Regions from separate parts of the Nocardia sp. N2S4-5 genome, predicted to be linked through region 2. Evidence: riboswitches for the same ligand, from Rfam matches in the RefSeq annotation. Region 2 holds a riboswitch; the other holds the start of a gene.
The links. A riboswitch is a leader RNA that binds a small molecule or an ion and turns the genes downstream of it on or off. The one in region 2 is predicted to bind cyclic di-AMP.
Positions count from the first base shown of each region.

Region 1: linked by a shared signal. The riboswitch ahead of ACFMRZ_RS22995 (C40 family peptidase) and the one ahead of ACFMRZ_RS19100 (transglycosylase family protein) in region 2 are both predicted to bind cyclic di-AMP.

Region 1 is NZ_JBIUPM010000001.1:5,023,391-5,033,419, reverse strand. Features, by position in the region: gene fadD5 (fatty-acid--CoA ligase FadD5) at 1-1,454, opposite strand, end outside; gene ACFMRZ_RS23015 (NAD(P)H-dependent flavin oxidoreductase) at 1,752-2,723, shown strand; gene ACFMRZ_RS23010 (MBL fold metallo-hydrolase) at 2,737-3,702, opposite strand; gene ACFMRZ_RS23005 (SDR family NAD(P)-dependent oxidoreductase) at 4,209-6,926, shown strand; gene ACFMRZ_RS23000 (RNA-binding S4 domain-containing protein) at 7,001-7,396, opposite strand; gene ACFMRZ_RS22995 (C40 family peptidase) at 7,437-8,012, opposite strand; cyclic di-AMP (ydaO/yuaA leader) riboswitch at 8,123-8,285, opposite strand; gene ACFMRZ_RS22990 (hypothetical protein) at 8,509-8,772, opposite strand; gene ACFMRZ_RS22985 (AAA family ATPase) at 8,918-10,029, shown strand, end outside.
Region 2 is NZ_JBIUPM010000001.1:4,193,087-4,203,115, reverse strand. Features, by position in the region: gene ACFMRZ_RS19125 (M1 family metallopeptidase) at 1-1,171, shown strand, start outside; gene ACFMRZ_RS19120 (hypothetical protein) at 1,177-2,022, opposite strand; gene ACFMRZ_RS19115 (hypothetical protein) at 2,383-2,814, shown strand; gene ACFMRZ_RS19110 (helicase-associated domain-containing protein) at 2,821-5,169, opposite strand; gene ACFMRZ_RS19105 (hypothetical protein) at 5,271-5,459, shown strand; gene ACFMRZ_RS19100 (transglycosylase family protein) at 5,545-6,195, opposite strand; cyclic di-AMP (ydaO/yuaA leader) riboswitch at 6,205-6,391, opposite strand; gene ACFMRZ_RS19095 (hypothetical protein) at 6,664-6,897, opposite strand; gene ACFMRZ_RS19090 (cold-shock protein) at 7,078-7,491, shown strand; gene ACFMRZ_RS19085 (DUF2771 domain-containing protein) at 7,728-8,261, opposite strand; gene ACFMRZ_RS19080 (MFS transporter) at 8,289-10,016, opposite strand.

The DNA of each region.
Region 1 (10,029 bases), 830 kb from region 2:
AGGAACGGTGTCAGCTCGTCGAGGGTGAGCGTGTCGTCCGGGTTCGCCAGGGCGACAACGGCGACCGGCACCTCGCCCCACTTCTCGTGCGCGCGGCCGACGACGGCGGCCTCGTGAATCTTCGGGTGCGCGAACAGGACGTTCTCCACCTCGGCGCAGTAGATGTTCTCACCGCCGGAGATGATCATGTCCTTCTTGCGGTCCACCACGTAGACGAAGCCCTCGTCGTCGGTGCGAACCAGGTCGCCCGAGTGGAACCAGCCGCCGGCGAACGCCTCCGCGGTGGCCTCGGGCTTGTTCCAGTAGCCCTGCATGAGAGTCGGTCCGCGATAGACGATCTCGCCGATCTCGCCGGGTGCGACATCGTTCATCTCGTCGTCGACGATGCGGGCCTGGATGGTCGGGATGGGGCGGCCCACCGAGCCCAGCTTGCGCAGCGCGTCGCTGCCCTCCAGCACGCACGTGATCGGTGACATCTCGGTCTGGCCGAACACCGCGACGTTCTGGGCGTCGGGGAAGCACTCGGCCATCGCCCGCAGCACCGTGTCCGACGCGGGCGCCGCACCCCAGCTGAGCATCTTCAGCGCCGTCTTGCGCTGCTTGACCGTGGGCTCCTCGCAGATCAGCTGCCACTGCGCGGGTACGCAGAACGCGGTGGTGGCCTGCTCGGCCTCGACGGCGTCGAGGAACTGGGTCGGGTCGAACGCGCCCAGCGGATGCAGCACGGTCTTGCTGCCGAGCTGGAAAGCCGGTGCGAGACTGCCCAATCCGGCGATGTGGAACAGCGGCGAGGTGCAGAAGCCGACCGACTCCGGGGTGAGATCCATGGCCCGGATACAGGTCAGCGCCTGCGCGGTCAGGTTGGCGTGCGACAGGATCGCGCCCTTCGGGCTGCCGGTGGTGCCCGAGGTGTACATGATCAGGCAGGGCGTGTCCTCCGGAATGTCCAGCGGCACATGGGGTTCGCCCTGCTCCGCCAGCGCGTCGTCGTAGCCGAGCACACCCTCGGCGCTCTGCCCGCCGATCACGACACAGGTCTCGAGCGCCGGGGACTGCGCCATCACACCGGTGGCCAGTGGCTGCAGCACGGCATCGGTGACGACCGCCTTCGCCCCCGAGTCGGCGACGATGTAGGCCACCTCGGGCGGGGTCAGCCGGAAGTTGACCGGCACGGCGATGGCGCCGAGCGCGTTGATCCCGAACACCGCCTCCAGATACTCGGGGTAGTTGAGCGCGAGGATCAGGACGCGATCGCCGAACCCGACCCCTCGGCGGGCCAGCGCATCGGCGAACTTCAGCGAACGCTCGTGCAGCTGCTTCCAGGTGGTGTCCTGCCCCCGGAACCGGATCGCGACGCTGTCCGGGCGCATCAACGCGTGCGTGGCCAGCTGGTTGTTCCAGTGGTTGCGCCGCGACCGGATCGGCTCGTCGAGCGATTGGGCACCGGTGGTCATGCTGTAGTCCTCTCAGGCCGTCGGCTGAACATTTGCGAGAATACCAACTAACTTTTCACCGTGACAAGGGTTACAGAGAGGAATCGGCAGCGTGTTTCTCACCTGATCATACTCCAGTTCAGAGGGCAAATATCTGGAGATGAGGACAGCCTACGCGGCCGACAGGGCATCAGCGTCTGTCAGGCGTTTAGCAAACTGCGACTTACATCGAGGTTGAACTCGGCATCGTACCCGTGCCACCATCGAGCCCAACCGCGAGCGCGTGTGCCCGCGGGCGGACAGCAGGGAGGACAACCGATGTTGCGGACCAGGTTCACCGAGGAATTCGGCATCGAGCATCCGATCGTGCAGGGCGGCATGATGTGGGTCGGCCGGGCCGAACTGGTGGCGGCCGTCGCGAACGCCGGTGGCCTCGGCTTCATCACCGCGCTCACCCAGCCCACCCCCGACGATCTGCGCAACGAGATCGCACGCGCCCGCGAACTCACCGACAAGCCGTTCGGCGTGAACGTGACGATCCTGCCGTCGATCAACCCGCCGCCGTACGAGGAGTACGTCCGGGCGATCGTCGAATCGGGGGTGAAGATCGTCGAGACCGCGGGCAGCAACCCCGAGCCCTTCCTGCCGTACTACAAGGACGCCGGGGTCAAGGTGCTGCACAAGTGCACCAGCGTCCGGCACGCGCTCAAGGCGCAGAAGATCGGCGTGGACGGCGTGTCCATCGACGGCTTCGAATGCGCCGGACATCCGGGTGAGGACGATGTGCCGGGCCTGATCCTGATCCCCGCCGCCGCCAAGGCCCTGGAGATCCCGATCATCGCCTCGGGCGGCATCGCCGATGCCCGCGGGCTGGTGGCGGCGCTGGCGCTGGGCGCGGACGGGGTCAACATGGGCACCCGGTTCCTGTGCACGCAGGAGTCGGCGGTGCACCAGAAGGTGAAGGAGCGGATCGTCGCCCACAGCGAACGCGACACCCAGCTCATCTTCCGCACCATGCACAACACCGCCCGCGTGGCCGACAACGAGATCAGCCGCAAGGTCGTCGAGATCGAAGCGGCCGGCGGCACCTTCGAAGACGTCCGCGACCTGGTCGCCGGCGCCCGCGGCCGACGGGTATTCGAGGAGGGCGATCTCGACGCCGGGATCTGGTCCGCGGGGCAGGTACAGGGGCTCATCGACGACATCCCCACCTGCGCGGAGCTGATCTCCCGCATGGTCGCGGAGGCGGAGGGGCTGATCAACGATCGGCTCGCGTCTTTCGTGGGGTGAGCGGACCACGCCCCTACGCGCGGGCGAGTACCGCGTTGTAGTCGTGGCTGGCGATGACCTCGATGCCCGCGGGTAGCGCGTGCAGGCGCTGGACGGTTTCGAAGGTCTTGTCGCGGTCGGCGTCGAAAAGCCTGCCCGGCATGGGCGCCTTCTCTCGAATCAGCTCGATCTGCACGGTGTTCCAGATGGCGTCGCCGACCAGCAGGACGCGGGTGCCGTCGTCGACCGCGAGCAGCACGCCGATGCTGCCGGGGGTGTGGCCGGGCAGGTCGACCAGGATCACCGCGCCGTCGCCGAACAGGTCGTGGCTGCGGGTGAAGGTGAGCACGGGCGGACCGTCGAGTTCGATATTGCCGATCCGGCGGTCCCGCAGGGGCGCGCGGACCACGCCGTAGGGCGCGGTGTCACCGTTCATCGCCCATTCGTATTCCATTGCGGGAACGCGCAATTCGAGCGACTCCGGCATGTCGAGCAGGCCGGAGATGTGGTCCCAGTGCAGGTGCGTCGCCAGCGCGAAATCGATGTCGTCGCCGGACAGGTCGCGACCGGCCAGCGCGTCGGCGAGGCCGAGCACCGGTTTCTCGGGCGAGACCAACAGGCCGACCGGGAACGGCATACCGGGCAGTACGCGCTTGTGCACGGCCGCGCAGATCGCCGGGTCCACCAGGAACCGGGCCCGCGGATGCTCGATCAGGAAGGCGCCCATCGCCATCGGCAGCGAGCGCAGCGTGCGTAGCCCCTCCGCGACGACGGCGGCCGGCGCCGAGGTGCGGGCCTGCACCAGCGCGGTCAGCGCGACCTTCGCGCGGGCCGGCGGCAGCTCGGCCGCCGTCAGACTCGCGAGGAACACGGGGTCCGGGCGGCGCGGCCGCAACAGGCGACGCGGGGTCGCGAACAACGCGGAACAGCAGTCGGCCAAGGCGTGTGCGGTGGCGGGTCGCCCGGCGGCGAGGTCCGGCTGGATGGTCGGTTGGTCCACAGCGCCACGTTATTCGATCGGCGCGACGCCCCGGAAGCCTCTTCTCCGCAGGGCAAGTTCTCGGCATAATCGCCGGGGGACACCTGACGGCCGGTGATCTCCACCGGATGCGGGAGGGAGCACCCAGATGGGTCACAGCAAGACGATCGAGCCTTACGCGACGCCATGACGGAGCCCCCGCCCAGCCCGTCCACCGCACCCGCCGCAGCGGGCCGGAACGCGGCGCCAGCACCCACCGCCCCTCCCCCACCCACCTCCGCAAGGCCCCGGCAACAACCCCGCACACGCCACGTACCGCGGTGCCGCACTGTCACATTCACCGAGCAACGGCCGGACGGTGACCGGCGGGAAGTGCGGCGTCAGGCTTTGCCGTGCAACGGTTTTCAGCGCTGGGTCGGTGCGCTGTCACGGCGGTGGCCGCTGCGCGGTGGCTGCCCGGTGGTGTCGGATGAGGTATGCGGGGCGTATTGCGGGGCGCTGGGCCGGACGGCTGCCGGGGTGGGGCGATGAGTGGGGTGTTGTTTCTGTTCTCCGGGCCGGGTGGGGAGCAGGGTCGGATGGGGCGGGCGCTGGCGGCGCGGTATCCGGTCTTCGCGCGGACGGTGGATGCCGCGACGGAAGCCGTGGTGCGGGCCGGTGGTCGGCGCGTGTGGACGCCGCGGCACGGGTTCGCGAAGAGTCTGGAGACGGCCGATGCGGTGCAACCGGCGCTGTACGTCTATCAGCTCGCGCTCGCGGAGCTGGTGCGGGCGTGGGGAATTCGTGCCGACGCGGTGGTGGGGCACGGGGCGGGGGAGGTCGCGGCCGCGGTGGTCAGCGGTGCGCTGACACCGGCCGACGGCGCGCGTGTCGTCACCACCCGCGGGCACACCTTGGCGCGGCTGGCGGACCCGGGGGCGGCGGCCGTGGTGGAGGCGGCGGCCGAGGATGTGCGGCGGTTGGTGGAGCCGATGCGGTCGGCGATCTCGATCGCGACGGTGAACGGCCCTCGTTCGGTGGTGGTGACCGGAGTGCCGCGCTACGTCGAGACGCTGGTGCGGCGCGCCCGGCGGCGCGGACTGCCCGCCCGGCTCAGCACCGTCGACCCGCTGACACATGTCCGCACCGACCAGGATGCGCTGCCGGAGTTCGCCTCTCGGCTCGACGGGATGCTGGCGCGCACACCCCGCGTACCCTTCTACTCGACCGTGCGCCGCGGGCACGTCAGCACCGACGCCGACCTCACCGCCGAGTACTGGGCCGAGAACGCCTCGGGTGCGGTGGAATTGGACGCGGCGCTGGCCGCGGCCGCCGCGAACGGCCTGTCGACAGTGGTGGAGATAGCTCCCGACCCGACACTCACCTCCGCCGTCCGCGACAACCCGGCCTTCGCCGACTCGACATACCCCCTCGTGGTCGGCGACAACGAGGCCGAGTCCTTCCTGGAGGCAGTGGCCCGGCTGTACGCGGGCGGTCGGCTGACCGCACCCGCGCGCATCAGCACCGACATTTCTCCGGCCGATTCCCAGACCACCGAGCCCCGCATTCGGAGTGCCGACACCCGAGCCGACGATGGCCGAACCGACATTCGTTCGGCCGACTCGCGCGCCACCGACTCACGGGACGACGATGCTCGCACGGCGGGAGCTTCGTCCGCCTCGGGCTCGGAGGGCATCCGGCCGGTCGACGCTCGCTCCTCCCTCACGGAACCAGCGGCGGGCGAAAGTGCCGAAATGCCAAGGCATTCGGCCGATACGACGGAGGCTCTGCGCGGGGCGGCCGTATACGACCCCACGGTGGCGACCGCTACGGAGTGGGCGGCATCGATTCTCAACGAGGAGTGCTGGGTGCCGGTCGAGCGGTCGGATCGGGGCGTGCCGGCGGATCCGCCGTTCTATCAGGGACTCGTGGTGGGCGAGTCCGCGGCGGCGGCGGGACTCGAGGAGCACTTGAGTCGCCGCATTCCGGCGCTGCGGATCACGCGTGATCCGGTGGACGCCGGGCCGATCGTCGCGTCGATGCTGGCCGATCACGCGGTGCCGACGGCGGTAGCGCTGGTGTGGTCGACGCCGGAACTGCCGGGACCGGTGACCACGGGCGTCGCCGGGGCGCTCGATGTACTGCAGCGACTGCAGGACAGCACGGCGGTCGCGACCTTGACGGTGGTGCTGACCGATCGAGCCTCGCTGACACAGCACGCGATCGCCGGTCTGGTCCGGTCCCTGCAATTGGAGTCGCGAATACCGACCCGGCTGATCTGGACCTCCGACGACGACCCCGCGCCGGTGGCGGATCTCGTGCTGGAACCCGCTGGGCCGCAGGAAGTTCGGATCTTCGAGCATACGGTCACCGCGCGGCGTTTCCGGACCGCGCCCGGTGCTCCCGCGCCGATCGGCGTGCGGCCCGAGGGCACATATGTGGTGACCGGTGGTCTCGGCGCGCTCGGTTCGGTGGCCGCGCGCTGGCTGCTCGACGCCGGCGCCCGCGACCTGGTGGTGCTGACCCGCACGCCGCGCCCGCTGCCGCAGCTCCTCGAAGGTCTGGACGACCGGATCGTCGTGGTCCGCTGCGACGTGACCGATCGCGCCGATCTGGCCAACGCGCTGTTCGACATCCGGGCGTGCGGATCCACCATCCGGGGCGCGGTGCACGCGGCCGGTGTCCGGCGCGACGCCGAATTCGCCACTGTGACACCGACTCTGCTGGCGGAGCTGTTCGAACCCAGAGCCGGTGCGGCCCGCCATCTGATCGATCTCACGGCGGCCGATCCGATCGATTTCGTGCTGCTGTCCTCCTCGGCCACCGGTGCGCTCGGCGCGCCGGGGCAGGCCGCCGACGCCGCCGCGCACGCCGCCCTGGACGCGCTGGCGCGCAACCGCGTCGACGACCGGGTGCGCAGCATCGGCTGGGGCCATTGGATTTCCGGCCCGGTCACTCCCACGACCGACGCGCGCTGGCGCCGGGCCGGTGTGACGCCGTTCGACGTGGCGCGCGGCACCGCCGTGTTGTCCGTCGCACTCGCCCATCGCACGCCGACCCTGCTGGCGCTGGACTACACCCCGACCGGCGATACCTCACCGATGGCAACCAGACTGCGTGACGCGATCCCCCAACGCCCGGCCCACGTCCGCCCCCGCAGCGTGGCCGACGACCTCACCACCCTGCCCGGCCGCCCGCCGGTCGCCTCGCTGAGCGCGGCCCTCGCGGAGAACATTCGCCCTGCGCGCCACCGCGATTCGCCTTGACCGGGTCCAGCCGTAAGGAATGCCTTGGGTATCGCGGAATTATCGGCAAGGCGACATGCGCACAGCGAACCCGATCAGTCCGGATCGCGGCCGAGTAGGCGGTCCGTTTCACGCCGTTCGCGTTTGGTGGGGCGGCCGGAGCCGCGATCGCGGCGGGGCATGGTGGCGAGGATTTCCGGCGCGGGCGGCGGTGGGGACTTGTCGATCAGGCATTGGGCGGCGATGGCCGCACCCACGCGCTTGGCGATGACGCGTTCCACGACGACGATGCGTTCTACGCCGTGCACTCGCACGCGGACTTCGTCGCCGGACTTGATCTGGTGAGCGGGTTTGACCGCGACGCCGTTGACGCGGACATGCCCTGCTCGGCAGGCCGTCGCGGCCGCCGATCGAGTTTTGAACAAGCGCACCGCCCACACCCAGGAATTGATCCGGGCGGTGCCGAGTGTCTGATCCGTCTCTCCGCGCATACGTTCAGAAGATTACGCGCGGGCGGAGCGAGGCAATAGGTCAGGCGACGCGACGCGCGGTGACGATCGTGTCGGGGTTCAGGTGCGAGTACTCGACGGGCTCACCGGCCTGCGGCGCGTGCAGGATCTGACCGTCACCGGCGTACATGGCCACGTGGCCGCCGCCGTTCTGGATGATCAGGTCGCCCGGCTGCAGGTCCTGGAAGGCGACCGGCTTGCCGACGTGCGACTGCTCGAAGCTGGTGCGCGGCAGGTCGATTCCGGCCTGCTTGTAGGCCCACTTCACCAGGCCGGAGCAGTCGAAGCCGTTCGGGCCGTTGCCGCCCCAGACGTACTGGGCGCCGATCTTGCTGCGCGCGGCATCGAGGGCGATGTCGCCGTTGCTGTTCGGCTTCTGCTGGTCGAACAGGCCGCCGAAGCCGGGCGCGGCCGGGCCGGGCGCCATGGCCTGCGGCGCCGCCATGGACTGCTGGAAGCCCTTGATCTCGTCGGCGTGGTCGGCGAGTGCCTGGTTGGCCTGAGCGACCTGCTGGTCGTACTCGGGGCCGAGCGGCACGTCGAAGTTGCCGAAGCCGGGGACGTTGATGGTCGCTGCCTGCGCCGAAATGGCCGGCATAGCACCAGTGGAAGCGGCGACGGCGCCGAAAACCAGCGCACCCTTCACGGAATTCGGGAGCCGAGATTCCCGCTGCAAGCTGTGTTTACCCACCGAGCTGAGTCTCCTGTTTCTTCCTGCCCACCCACCGACCGGGTTAGCTGACGGGTTCGGGCCGGGAAGTTCGGCCCTACCCTTCGACCGTGTGGCCGAAAGGGATTCACCCCACAAACCTGGGTCCCCGGCTCGGTGATCGGGCTGCCCACCCGGCCACCGATTAGGCGGTAACTCGATGGGCCGCCTCGCCTGCGAAGCGACTGACTCCATCGGGTCACGAAGAGATTACGACGAGCGCGCCGTGTTGTCCACCCCACAGCGCAGCGTGTTCGGCAGCGTCCGCGAACCCCCAGGACAGCTTTCGATTTCGCGTATTCGGGCCGGTGATAACGACTCCGCATCACTGCTGGCAAGGGTGTTATCGAACCGAGAAGCGCCGGCGTTACCGTCCCGGACGCGCTCAGTTGTCCGAACCGCCACGCGTCTGCAATGTCCGTTCCAGCGCGCTGATCCGTTCGCGCGCCTCGGCCAGTTCGACCTCCAGCCGTCCCAGCGCCATCACCAGCGGGCCGACGGCGAGATCGGCGACCAGTTGGGGATCGTCGAAGCCCTGCGCGATCGCCGACAGGATGTTGCGGCGGATGTGAGTGGCCACCGGAGCGTTCTCGGGCACGTTCCAGGATTCGACGACCTCGACGACGGTGGGGACGGGTTCCTCCGACATGACTCTCCCTGCGCTGGGACCGGTTTCATGACATTCTCCAGCGTAGGTAGCCGTTCTCGATGCGCGCATGCCGGACGATAGCTATCTCTAGGGCTTTCCGTAGATGCCACGAGAATGTGGTCACGAGAGGCTACGGTGTACGGGCATGGACCCCGTGCGGAATCCGTATGCCCCCGGCGCCGGTCAGCGACCGCCCGAACTCGCCGGACGCGCCAAGCAACTCGACACCTTCGACATCGTGCTCGAGCGCGTCTCGCGCGGACGTCCCGAGCGCAGCGTGATGCTCACCGGACTACGCGGCGTCGGAAAGACGGTCCTGCTCAACCAGCTTCGTTCCATCGCCCGCTCGCGCGGTTGGGGCACCGGCAAATTGGAGGCCCGGCCCGACCAGGAACTGCGCCGGCCGCTGGCCTCCGCGCTGCACATGGCGGTGCGGCAGGTCGCCGTGGCGCACCGCAATCCGGAGATGGTGGACGATTTCCTGGGCATCCTGAAGGCCTTCGCCCTGCGGGCCACGGCCGACAAGGGCATGCGTGAGCGGTGGCAACCCGGCATCGACGTCCCGGCCGTCACCGGGCGCGCGGATTCCGGCGATATCGAGATCGATCTGGTGGAGCTGCTGATGGAGGCCGGTCAGCTGGCGCAGGACAGCGGCGTCGGCATCGCGATCTTCATCGACGAGATGCAGGACCTGGGCCCGGCTGACATCTCCGCGATCTGCGGCGCGTGCCACGAGCTGAGCCAGGAGGCGGCGCCGCTGATCGTGGTGGGCGCGGGCCTGCCGCATCTGCCCGCGGTGCTCTCGGCGTCGAAGAGTTACTCCGAGCGACTGTTCGGCTACCACAAGATCGACCGGTTGGACCGTGAGGCCGCCGACCTGGCCCTGATCGCGCCCGCCGAACGGGAACAGGTGAAGTTCACCGAGTCGGCACTGGATGTGCTGTACCACAAGGCCGATGGCTACCCGTATTTCGTGCAGGCCTACGGCAAGGCGACCTGGGATGTGGCGGCGCAGAGCCCGATCGGCGCCGAGGACGTCGAATTGGCCGCGCCCGCCGCCGAAGAGGAATTGGCGGTCGGCTTCTTCGGCTCCCGGTACGAGCGGGCCACCCCCGCCGAGCGAGAGTACATGCGCGCCATGGCCGATCTGTCCGGCGACGACGGTCCGGTGGCAACGGCGGCGGTCGCCAAGGAGCTGGGTCGCAAGCCCGCCTCGCTGTCACCGGCCCGCGACGGGCTGATCAAGAAGGGATTGAT
Region 2 (10,029 bases):
GACCCAGGCGCTGCGCGTGTTCAACCTGGACTTCGCGGGCCCGGCGGTGTCCAAGGTGACCGTGAACAACCTGCCGGCCGGATTCGCCCGCAGCGGTGAGCACGAGCTGGTCGTCACCCCGGCGGTGCCCGTGCTGCCCGGCCTGCCGTTCACCGTCACCGTCGAATACTCCGGCATCCAGAACGACAACCGGGAAGGGGGCTGGACCGTCTCGCCCAGCGGCGGCGCTTTCGTTGCGGGCGAGCCACATTCGGCCACCACCTGGTATCCGCTCAACGACACGCCGATGGACAAGGCGACCTTCGACCTGACCGTGACGGTCCCGCGGGAATGGGACGTCATCTCCAACGGCCTGAAGGTGCGTGACACGGTGGACGGGGCCACGCGCACCGCGCGGTGGTCGACCCGGCATCCGACGGTCGGCTACCTCACCACGGTCGCCATCGACCGGTTCGAGTTCCTGGAGCAGCGTCGCGCCAACGGCACGCCGCTGGTCAGCGCCTTCGCCCCGGATGCCGTTCAGCACCGGGAACTGGAAAAACGACTGCCCGAGGTGCTCGACTTCCTCGAATCCCTGTACGGCCCTTACCCGTTCGAGAGCGCGGGCGGCATCTACATCGACACCGACCTGCACATCTCGCTGGAGACCCAGACCCGCCCGACCTATGCGCCGTGGACCAACCTGAACACCCTCGTCCACGAGAACGCGCATCAGTGGTGGGGCGATTCGATGTCGGTGCGGCAGTGGTCGGATATCTGCCTGAACGAATGCTTCGCCAGCTATACGGCCGACTACCTGTGGCCGGAGCGCAAGGAGGGGGAGGACGTCGACGCCCAGTATCGCCGGACGGTCGAGACGTTCCGCGACGAACCCGAACGCTGGGAGACCCGGTTGCAGGACCCCGGCGTCGGAAAGGAATTCACCGCCGTCTACTACCGCGGACCGCTGTTCCTGCACGCGCTGCGCCGCACGATCGGTGACGACGTCTTCTTCCCGGCGATCGCGCAGTTCGTGCGGTCGCACGCGTACGGCAACGCCTCGATGCCGGAGTTCCGGCAGTTCGTCCAGTCCAAGACCGCGGTGAACCTGTCGGGTTTCTTCACCGCGTGGCTGGACGAGACGGCCGTGCCCCCGGACGAATACCTGTACCCGGGTTCGTTGCGCGCCTGATCGGCTCACTCCTCGGGCACGCGGGAGCGCGCCTTCTCCACCCAGCGCTCTACCCGGTCCAATTGCCGTTCGGCCTTGTGCGCCGCCTCCTGGGCCGAGCGCTGCGCCGCCGCGGCGAAGCGCCGCTGTTCCTCGGCGCGTTCCAGTTCCGCGCGCACGGCGGCGATCCGGTCCTCCGCCTCGCCCACCCGCGCCGCGGCGCGGTCGAGGTCGGCCTGCGCCGAATCGGTTGCCTCGCGGGCAGATTCGAGGGCGGCGAGCGCGTCGTCGAGTTCCTGCCGGGCAGCCGCGTCGCGGTCTTCGGAGGTCTTCGCACGGCTCTGCTTCGGTTTCTCGGGTTCGGCGGCGCGATCGGGCACGGCGGCCAATTCCGGCGCCGCGGGCCCGAAGCCCTCGTAATTGGCCGCGGCGGTCAGCGTGCCCGCGCGCACGTGGTCGGCCACGGCGGGATCGGCGAGGGCGGCGTGCAGGGTCTGGCCCACCTCGCGCAGGACCGACTCGCTGAGCGTGCGGTCGTGCCCGGCCGCGAGCTGACCCGTCCTGCGGGCCACTGCGTTCACCACCTGCTGCCGCTGAGTGGTCAACTCGCGCAACTGTTCTCCGGACAATCGGCGTTGGGCGTCGCGCAGCGCGTCGCCGAGTTCGAGCAGCGCGGTGACCTCCTCGGGCGCCTCGTGCGCCAGCAGGTTCACCGCCCACGCCGCCACGGTCGGTCTGCGCAGTTTGCCGATCGCGGCCGCGAGTTTCCGGTCCCCGTCGGCGCGAGCGGCTTTCGCCTGCTCATCGCGTGCGGCGGTGAACTGTGCGGGGTCGAGCGCGTAGAGCCGGCGGGTCGCCTCCTCGAGCGTCATGTCGCCGAGCGTAACGATTTTGTAGCCGATTCCGACCTAAGATCACGATCCGCGCGGTTATGGTGCGGGCAGAGCGTGAAAGGTGTCGAATGTGAACCTCTTCGAACTGCAGCTGCTGACCGGCTTTCTGCCGCGGATGCTCAACTTCAATCTGCTGGCCCTGTACGGCCTCGGCATGTTCCGCTGACCCTGCGGCATTTCTCCGCCCGGGGTATCCGTCACGATCGGCGTGAACCGTTGGGCGCAAAGGGTTTTCGAGTGCGACAGGGTTTTCGAGTGCACCGGGGTTTTCGAGGGCGCTGCGCCGTCGTCGTCCCGGCAGTACTCGCGACGGCCGCCCTGGCGGCGGGTTGTTCGGCTGTGCAGAGCGCGAGCCGCACCGACACCGCCAGGGCACAGGTCGGCGACTGCATTCACGTCATCGAGGGCTCGACCACCGACTCCCGGACCGAACCGGTCGACTGCGTGTCGGAGCGGGCCGTCTACACGGTGATGTCCACCTCGCCGACCCGGGCCGACTGCGGCCGCGAATATTCCTCCTACGAGGAGACTTTCCACGGCGGCACCACGGCGTTCCTGTGCCTGGCGCCGAATCTCAAGCCGGGCAGCTGCTATCACCAGGACCGCGACACCGGATTCGCCTACGCGGACTGCGCGTCCACGGCGGCAACGGTGAAAGTGGTCGCGCGCATCGAGGGCCGCGACGACCCGTCCCTGTGCGAGCCGAACGCGACCTACCTTCTGCTGTCCGAGCCGAAAACCACGTTCTGCATGGTCAATCCGAAGGCCTGAGCGGGCTTACTGATCCACCAGCGCCACCGAGGCGATGCGGTGCAGTACGAAATGCCGGACCGATCCGGTGACGGGGTCCAGGGCATCCAACTGCCCGCCGGCCACCTTCAACGGCTCCACCACACGCTGGCTGGCGACGCCCTGGGCATCGACGTAACCGATGTGCACCGGCCGCCGCACCCGCGCCGCCAGTTGCAGCAGGGCCATGGTGGCCGCGGTGCTGTTGCGGCTGCCGTCCGACCGGACCGCCTGCCCCGAACGGGCCTGTGCGGCTTTCTCCCCGGCCCGCAGCTCGCCCACCAGCAGCCGCAGTTGCTCGCTGTTGGGCGGGGTGGGCCGCCACGCCTGCCGGGCATTGGTCCGGGCCGGGATGCGGGCCCCGCGCGGGCGCAGGTCGACGATCGTGCCCGACGAATCCTCGCCCGCCGGAGCGAAACCCGCGGCGCGCAACTGCTCGAGCACCTCGCCGAGCGCGGCCTGCGAGATGGCCACGGTCGGGGCGACCGCGCGCAGCGCCAGCCGCTCGGCGACCGGGGTCACCAGCACCTCGGCGAGCAGCGCCGGATCCTCGCTGCGCACGAACGACTGCGCCATCCCGGCCCGCAGCCGACCGTGCCGGCGCGCGACGTCATCGATCAGGTAGGTCAGCGACTGCGGCACGGGAGTGCGCGAGTGCGCCGCGAACAGCTGGTGCAGTTCGGCCGCCGTCATCCCGGCGTCGAGCGCCCGCCGCACCGACGACTCGCCGATCCGGTACACCGTTGCCGCGCCCGCGGATTCGACATCGGCCACCAGTGCGATGCGGCTCTGGAGATCCGCCACCAGCGGCCCGGGCGCGACGATCGTCAGATCCGCCTGTACCAGTACGTGATCCACCGGGTCCGGCAGGGCGGACTCCATCTCGGCCTCGGCGTCGGAGGTACTGCCGTGCAGCAGTGCGCGCCCCGCCGAGGTGAGGGCCCCACGGCCGACGAGCCCGAGCGCGCCCGCCTCCGTCAGCGTGCGCTCGACCGCCTCGGTGCGGAAGTGCCTGCGCCAGCGCGGTTGCCGCCACGCCAGCACGCGCGCGATATCCGTCGGTGTCACGGCGGCTCCGGGCGGCTGCTCGGCCAGCAGCGCCAGCACGGCCCGCCGATCCCGGATCGCGTGCACATTGCGCAGCTCGAGCGAGAGCGCGGCCAGCGGCTTGTCGTTCGCGTCGCGCCCGCCGATCATCCACGGGAACCGGTCCAGCTCCAGCCACGCCTGGGCCAGTACCGCCCAGCGCCGGGCCGCCGGGCCGTCCAGCCAGCCGTCCGCGGCCGCGGTGGGGGCCCAGTAGTCGTCGACGGAATCGCCCGGCGGCGGCGGTTCCGGAGTTCCCTTGTCCAGCAGGCGCGCCGCCGCCAGTACCTCCGCCAGCAGGCCCACCCGGCTCTCCTCGATCCCGGTGTGCTTGGTGATGCGGCGCAGTTCGCGTACGCCCAGGCCGCCCGAGCGCAGCGCCGGCGCGGGCGCCTGCGCCAGCACCTCGATGATGTCGGCGCAGTGCCGCAGCAGCTCACCGGCCTCGGTCGCGGCGGCCGCGTTGGTATCGGCGGCGGTGTGCTTGGTGAGTTCGGGTCGCGGCGGCCGCAGCGCGTGCGGGTCGCTGACCGGCTCGCGGCGCAGCACCTGGCCCACCGCGGGCGGCAGTTCGACGGTCTCCTCGTCGACCCAGTCGAGCAGCCGCACCGCCAGCAGGCGCTGGATCGGCCGGTCCGGCGGCGTGCCCGGCGCGGCATCGCGGGTGCGCCCCCGCGGACCGGTGGTCGCCAGCTTGTCCAGCAGCGCCCGCTCGGGAGAGCCGATCCCGGCCAGGGCCGCAACGATTTCCGGTTCGGTGAGCGCGTCCGGGATCTCGGTGGTGCTGCCGAGCGGCCACGGCAGCGCGTCCTTGGCGGCGGCCACCAGGTACAGCTCGTCGGCCCCCCACGCGAGGGCGCGGGCGGTCAGCCGGTCGACGGCGGCGTCGACGGCCGTCCGCGCCACGCGGTCGCCGAGCAACTCGTGCAGGCGGGCGCGGGGGAGCGGGGTGGCGTGGCGGTCCGGGACGGCCGCGTGGTGCACGGCCAGGGTCTCGATCACCGCGAAATCGAGGGTGTCGAGTTCGTCGGTGGCGCGCAGCACCGAGGCGCGCTGCTCGGCGCGGGCGGCCAGCACCGACATCGAGGACGGCAGCGGCACCGCCAGATCGGGGCGCAGTTCCAGCAGGGTCACCAATTCGTCGTCCGAACGGGCGGCCAGCCAATCGGCCAGCGACGCGACATCGACGGAACCGGTGGCTGTCGTGGAGTGCTCATCCCCGGCCCGGGGTGCGTCGTCGGTCGTGGTCATCCCATCCAGCGTACGGCCGGGCGCACAGTGCCGCTGGCCCGCCGTCGCACACGGCCGCGGCAGGCGGACGCGACCGATCGGTTCCATGCCAGAATTGGGCCGTGGTGAACAAATCGAAGAAACCTTATGTCGACAACGGCTGGCCGAAGGTCGCCAACGGCGACCACGCGGTGACCGAACTCTCGTCGACCCGTTCCGGTGGGCTCTCGCCCTACGGGGAGGACACCGAATTTCCGGTGCCTGCCGAAGAGGTGCCCTACGTGCACCCGCACACGGTCATCAACCGCTGACCGAATCGACGACAAGGCCCCCGCACCGTGATGGTGCGGGGGCCTTGTCGTAAGGATTCGAGGCCGTAAAGGCTTCGGAGAAGGCTCAGTTGGGCAGCAGGCCCTTGTTCGCCGCGAAGAAATCGACCACCTGCGGGTCCAGCTTCACGCCGTTGGCCTTCGCGGCGTTCAGCACGTCGAGAGCGGGCTGGGGCACCTGGATGCCCTGCGACTGCGCGACGGCGAGGGCCTTGTCGACGGCCTGGAAGACTTCCTGGCTGCGGTCGGCGGGCAGCTGGGTCTGCTGCGGGGCGGCCTCGGTCTGGGCCGTCGGGCTCCAGTGCGGCGTCTGCTGGGCGGGGGCGGCCGGAGCGGTGCGCGCCTCGGCGCTGCCGTTCAGTCCGAGACGGGAGGAGCAGGAGGGCCACGCGCCCCAACCCTGGGATGCGAGGACCTTCTCGGCGACCGCGATCTGCTGCTCGCGGCTGGCCTGGTTGGCGGTCTGGGCGTAGTCGGTGCCGCCGTGCGCGGCCCAGGTGCCCTGCGAGAACTGCAGACCGCCCTGGTACCCGTTACCGGTGTTGATCCCCCAGTTGCCGCCGGACTCACACTGCGCGAGCTTGTCCCACTCCTGGTCGGGTGCCGCGGAGGCGTTCCCGGCGAGAGCGATACCCGCGCCGCTCACGATCGCACCCGTGACGGCGACCTTGGCGACGGTGCGGCCGGTGTTGGTCGGCTTGCGATGGCGTCCACTCATATCGGGTCGTCTTCCTCTCGTACGCGCCTGCGAGGTGAGCTGTCGGGTTCGGACTGAGAGGCCGTCCGGTCCCGGTGCACCTTGCGGTGCGGTGGGACTTCACCCCAAGGAACCGATCGGTGGCGATCGATCCCGCTTCCCTGCGTAGGGAACGTGGGTTCCCCGCCCTCGCCCCTGCTTCCGTCGGGGTCCGTACCCGCGGGGCGAGGCTCGGTGCGGCGGGCCGGTGGTTCCGGGACTGCTCCCGGCTGCGTTAGACCGTACGACGATTGCCGCGAAAAATCACCATTTGGTAACCGGCGTGTATGGCCGGGTCCCCATCCGGCGCAACACCTTCCATATCGCGTCTGTGCTGGTGAGTGCGGCGTGTCACGGTGATACATCGGTTGTGACCGTCTCGTGACCCTACCGTGATGTGACGAGAATCACATGTGTAGTGCGATAACGAACTGGGCATATACCGGTCGGCTACCGCGAGCGGCGGCCGGACCACAGTGCGAAGACCACCGCGAGCAGCAATCCCAACGGCGTTCCGATCATCGCGACCAGATACAGCCACAGCCCCGGATCACTGTCCGACACGATCGGTGTGAGGAAAATGGCGACGACAGCCAGCACACCGATCGCGAACAGACCCAGGGCCACGTACATCAGCGAATCGCCGGATCGGCGCGGTGGACGGTGCGGGGAGGACTCGGGCATTACTGCACCGTAAAACTGGTGTGCTCAGCGGATCGGCACCGGGGTAGACTCGATGGCAATCGCGTCCTGCATAGCTGTGTAGGGCGCGTTCTTTTCGCACGCAGACGAGTCCCGGAATCGATTCCGGGACAAGGGTTGTGCCCGGGAGGTCCGGGCATCGATGACGAACGGGTGAGCGCAGTGCCGACCGGCAGGGTGAAGTGGTACGACGTCGAAAAGGGCTTCGGCTTCCTTTCCCAGGACGAGGGTGAGGACGTCTATGTTCGGTCGTCTGCGTTGCCCAAGGGTGTCGAGGCGTTGAAGCCCGGGCAACGAGTCGAGTTCGGAATGGCGGCCGGGCGGCGCGGGCCGCAGGCGCTGAGCCTGAAACTCCTGGAGCCGCTGCCCTCCGTGCGCGGCAACCAGACACGCAAGGAGCCCGTGGCGCATCCGCGCCAGGCGCCCGACGACCTGCACGGGATGATCGAGGACATGATCACGCTGCTTGAGGCGAAGGTGCAGCCCGATCTGCGCAAGGGGAAGTATCCCGACCGCAAGATGGCGCAGCGGATCGCCGAGGTCGTGCGCGGGGTGGCCCGGGAGCTTGATCAGTAATTTTGGCGCCGCCTTCGGCGTCGCGTGTTCGCGGCCCTGAGGCTCGCGTCGGAGTGGTCGAGACTCGCGCTTCGCGCATGCGTCTCGACCACTCCGACGCGAGCCGGCCGCGAACGGGCGCTCGTAAGACTCGCGCGTGCGGGTTGGGGGAGTGCGGAAGTGGCGGTGTCGGCTGGCCTTGGGCTCCGAGAGGTGTTGTGGGGCGGCGCTTCTCGGGTGGTGGCGGGAGCAGGCGCTCAGGTGGTTCGGATGGACCAGGCCTGGTAGGGGGCGAAGGATTCTGCGCCGGTTTCGTCTCGGGTGGGGACTACCAGTTGGACTTCTACGCCTGCCAGGCTCAGGTCCGGTTCGGGGTGGGAGGGGACGGTGATGGCGAGCGTGCCCTCGGGGTAGTCGCGGTAGGAGGCGAGGCGCTGGACTGCGGTGCCGTCGGGGAGGTCGTACTCGAGCACCATTACCCAGGGGGCGTCGGCGATGTGGCGGGGGAGCGACAGTTGCAGGGGGGCGCCGGCGGGGGTGTGCAGGGTGACCGTGGTGGCGCTCTCGCGGCAATTCAGGCCTAGTTGGCCGCTGGCGTCGGACTGCGTCACCGTGCAGAAGCGGTACGGCGGGACCGTGGCCGAGGCGCCGTGGGCGTACGCGGTGATCTCCGGTTCCGGCTCGTCGGCATTGCGGACCGCCACGGCCACCACGGCCGCGATCGCGACCACCACCACGAGTACCGCAGCCACCGCCAGCGCGAGGATCGTGCGGGTACCGGGCTTGGTCATGGCGTGGTTTCCTGTCGACTCGTCGGGTCAGTTCGAGGTGGCGGGACGGGCCGGGTCGCCGGGCATCCCGGGTACTTCCTGCTTCGCGTGTTGCGGCCGGTTGCCGCCCCAGCCGGGCAGCAGCGAGTGACCACGGTAGCTCACGTAGGTCTGGATCAATCCGATCGCCAGCACCGCGGTGACGACGGCGAAACCCTTCCAGTACACCGTCGGCAGCAGCACGCCGCCGGCGCCGCCGATCACCCACGCCAGTTGCAGCACCGTCTCCGAACGGCCGAAACCGGAGGCGATCGACTCCGGCGGCAGATCGTCCTGAATCGACGCGTCCAGCGACACCTTCGCCAGCGCGCTCGCGCCGGATGCCACCAGCGCCGCGGCCGCCGCGCCCAGCAGATTGTCGAGCAGCATCGCGAACAGGGCGACCACCGTGCACGCGGCCGTGCAGAGCACGACGATCAGCGCCGGGCGGCCCAGCTTCATGCGAGCGCCCGAGGCATTGCCGGTGAAGTTGCCGACCGCCGCCGCCGCGCCGACCACACCCAGCATCGCCGCCTGCTGCACGGGGCGGTGCTCGGTCGACTTGGCGACGAAGGCCACGTAGAAGGTGAGGAAACCGGTGAGCACCCGGACCGTGGCGTTGCCCCACAGCCCGGTCACCACCGCCCGTCCCAGCGGCTGGCGGCGGCGGCTCGGTTTCACCGGCTGCCCGTTCTGTGGCGCCGCGTCCTTCTTGTGGTAGCCGAGGGTCGCGGGCACCTCCCCCTCGGTGACCTCCACCCAGGACGGAATGCGCAGGCTCAGATACGCCCCGGCGGCGGCGATCAGCGCCGCGAACACCAGCGCGCCCGGCGACCCGGCCACCGCGGCGACCACACCGGCCACCGCGCCGGCGCCGAGCGTCCCGCCCACCAGACCGAACACCGTGAGCCGGGAATTGGTGCGCACCAAGTCGATATCCGGTGGCAGCACCCGCGGCGTGACGGCACTCTTCAGCACCGCGAACGATTTGCTGAGGATCATCATGCACAGCGCGAGCGGATACAGCGCCCAGCTGTCGACATTGAAGATCAACAGGAACGCGATCACTATTCGCACGGCGAACGAGGCGGCCAGCGCTACTCTGCGGCCGTGCTGCAATCGGTCCAGCAGCGGTCCGATGAGCGGCGCGATCACCGCGAACGGGGCGATCGTGATCAACAGGTACAGCGCCACCTTGGATTTCGACTCGGCGGTGGCGCTCGCGAAGAACAGCGTGTTGGCCAGCGCGACGGCGATGGCGGCGTCGAGGGCGAAGTTGGCCATCGTCGCGTACACCAGCGCGGTGAGTCCCGACCGGTCGGCGCCGTCGGCCTTCGCCGCACGCTGGAAGGAGTGGAAACCCTTCTCCGTCAGCTCGATGCTGCGCATCGCGACCACCCGGGTCACCGTCAACTTGCGCGGGACCCGTTGGCGGCCCTTGATTTTCGTGGTATCCGCAGGTGGCGGTGGTTCCGGCGCGGGCTGCGGCGGTGGATCCGGTTGCGGGTCCTGCGGCGGCAGGTCGCGGGGCGGTTGCCCGGCGGCCAATCGGCGCGTGACGAATTCGGGTACGTCGGGGTCGCCGCCGCGATCGGGCAGCGGCGGCAGCGGACGGCGGGGCGGGGCACTCGGGGGCGGCGGATACCGGTCGTAACCGGGATGCCGCCGATTGAGCGGATACTCCTCGCCGTCCCACGGACCCGGATCGGTTCCGGAGGAATCGCGGGAGGCAGCCACACAACGAGTCTAT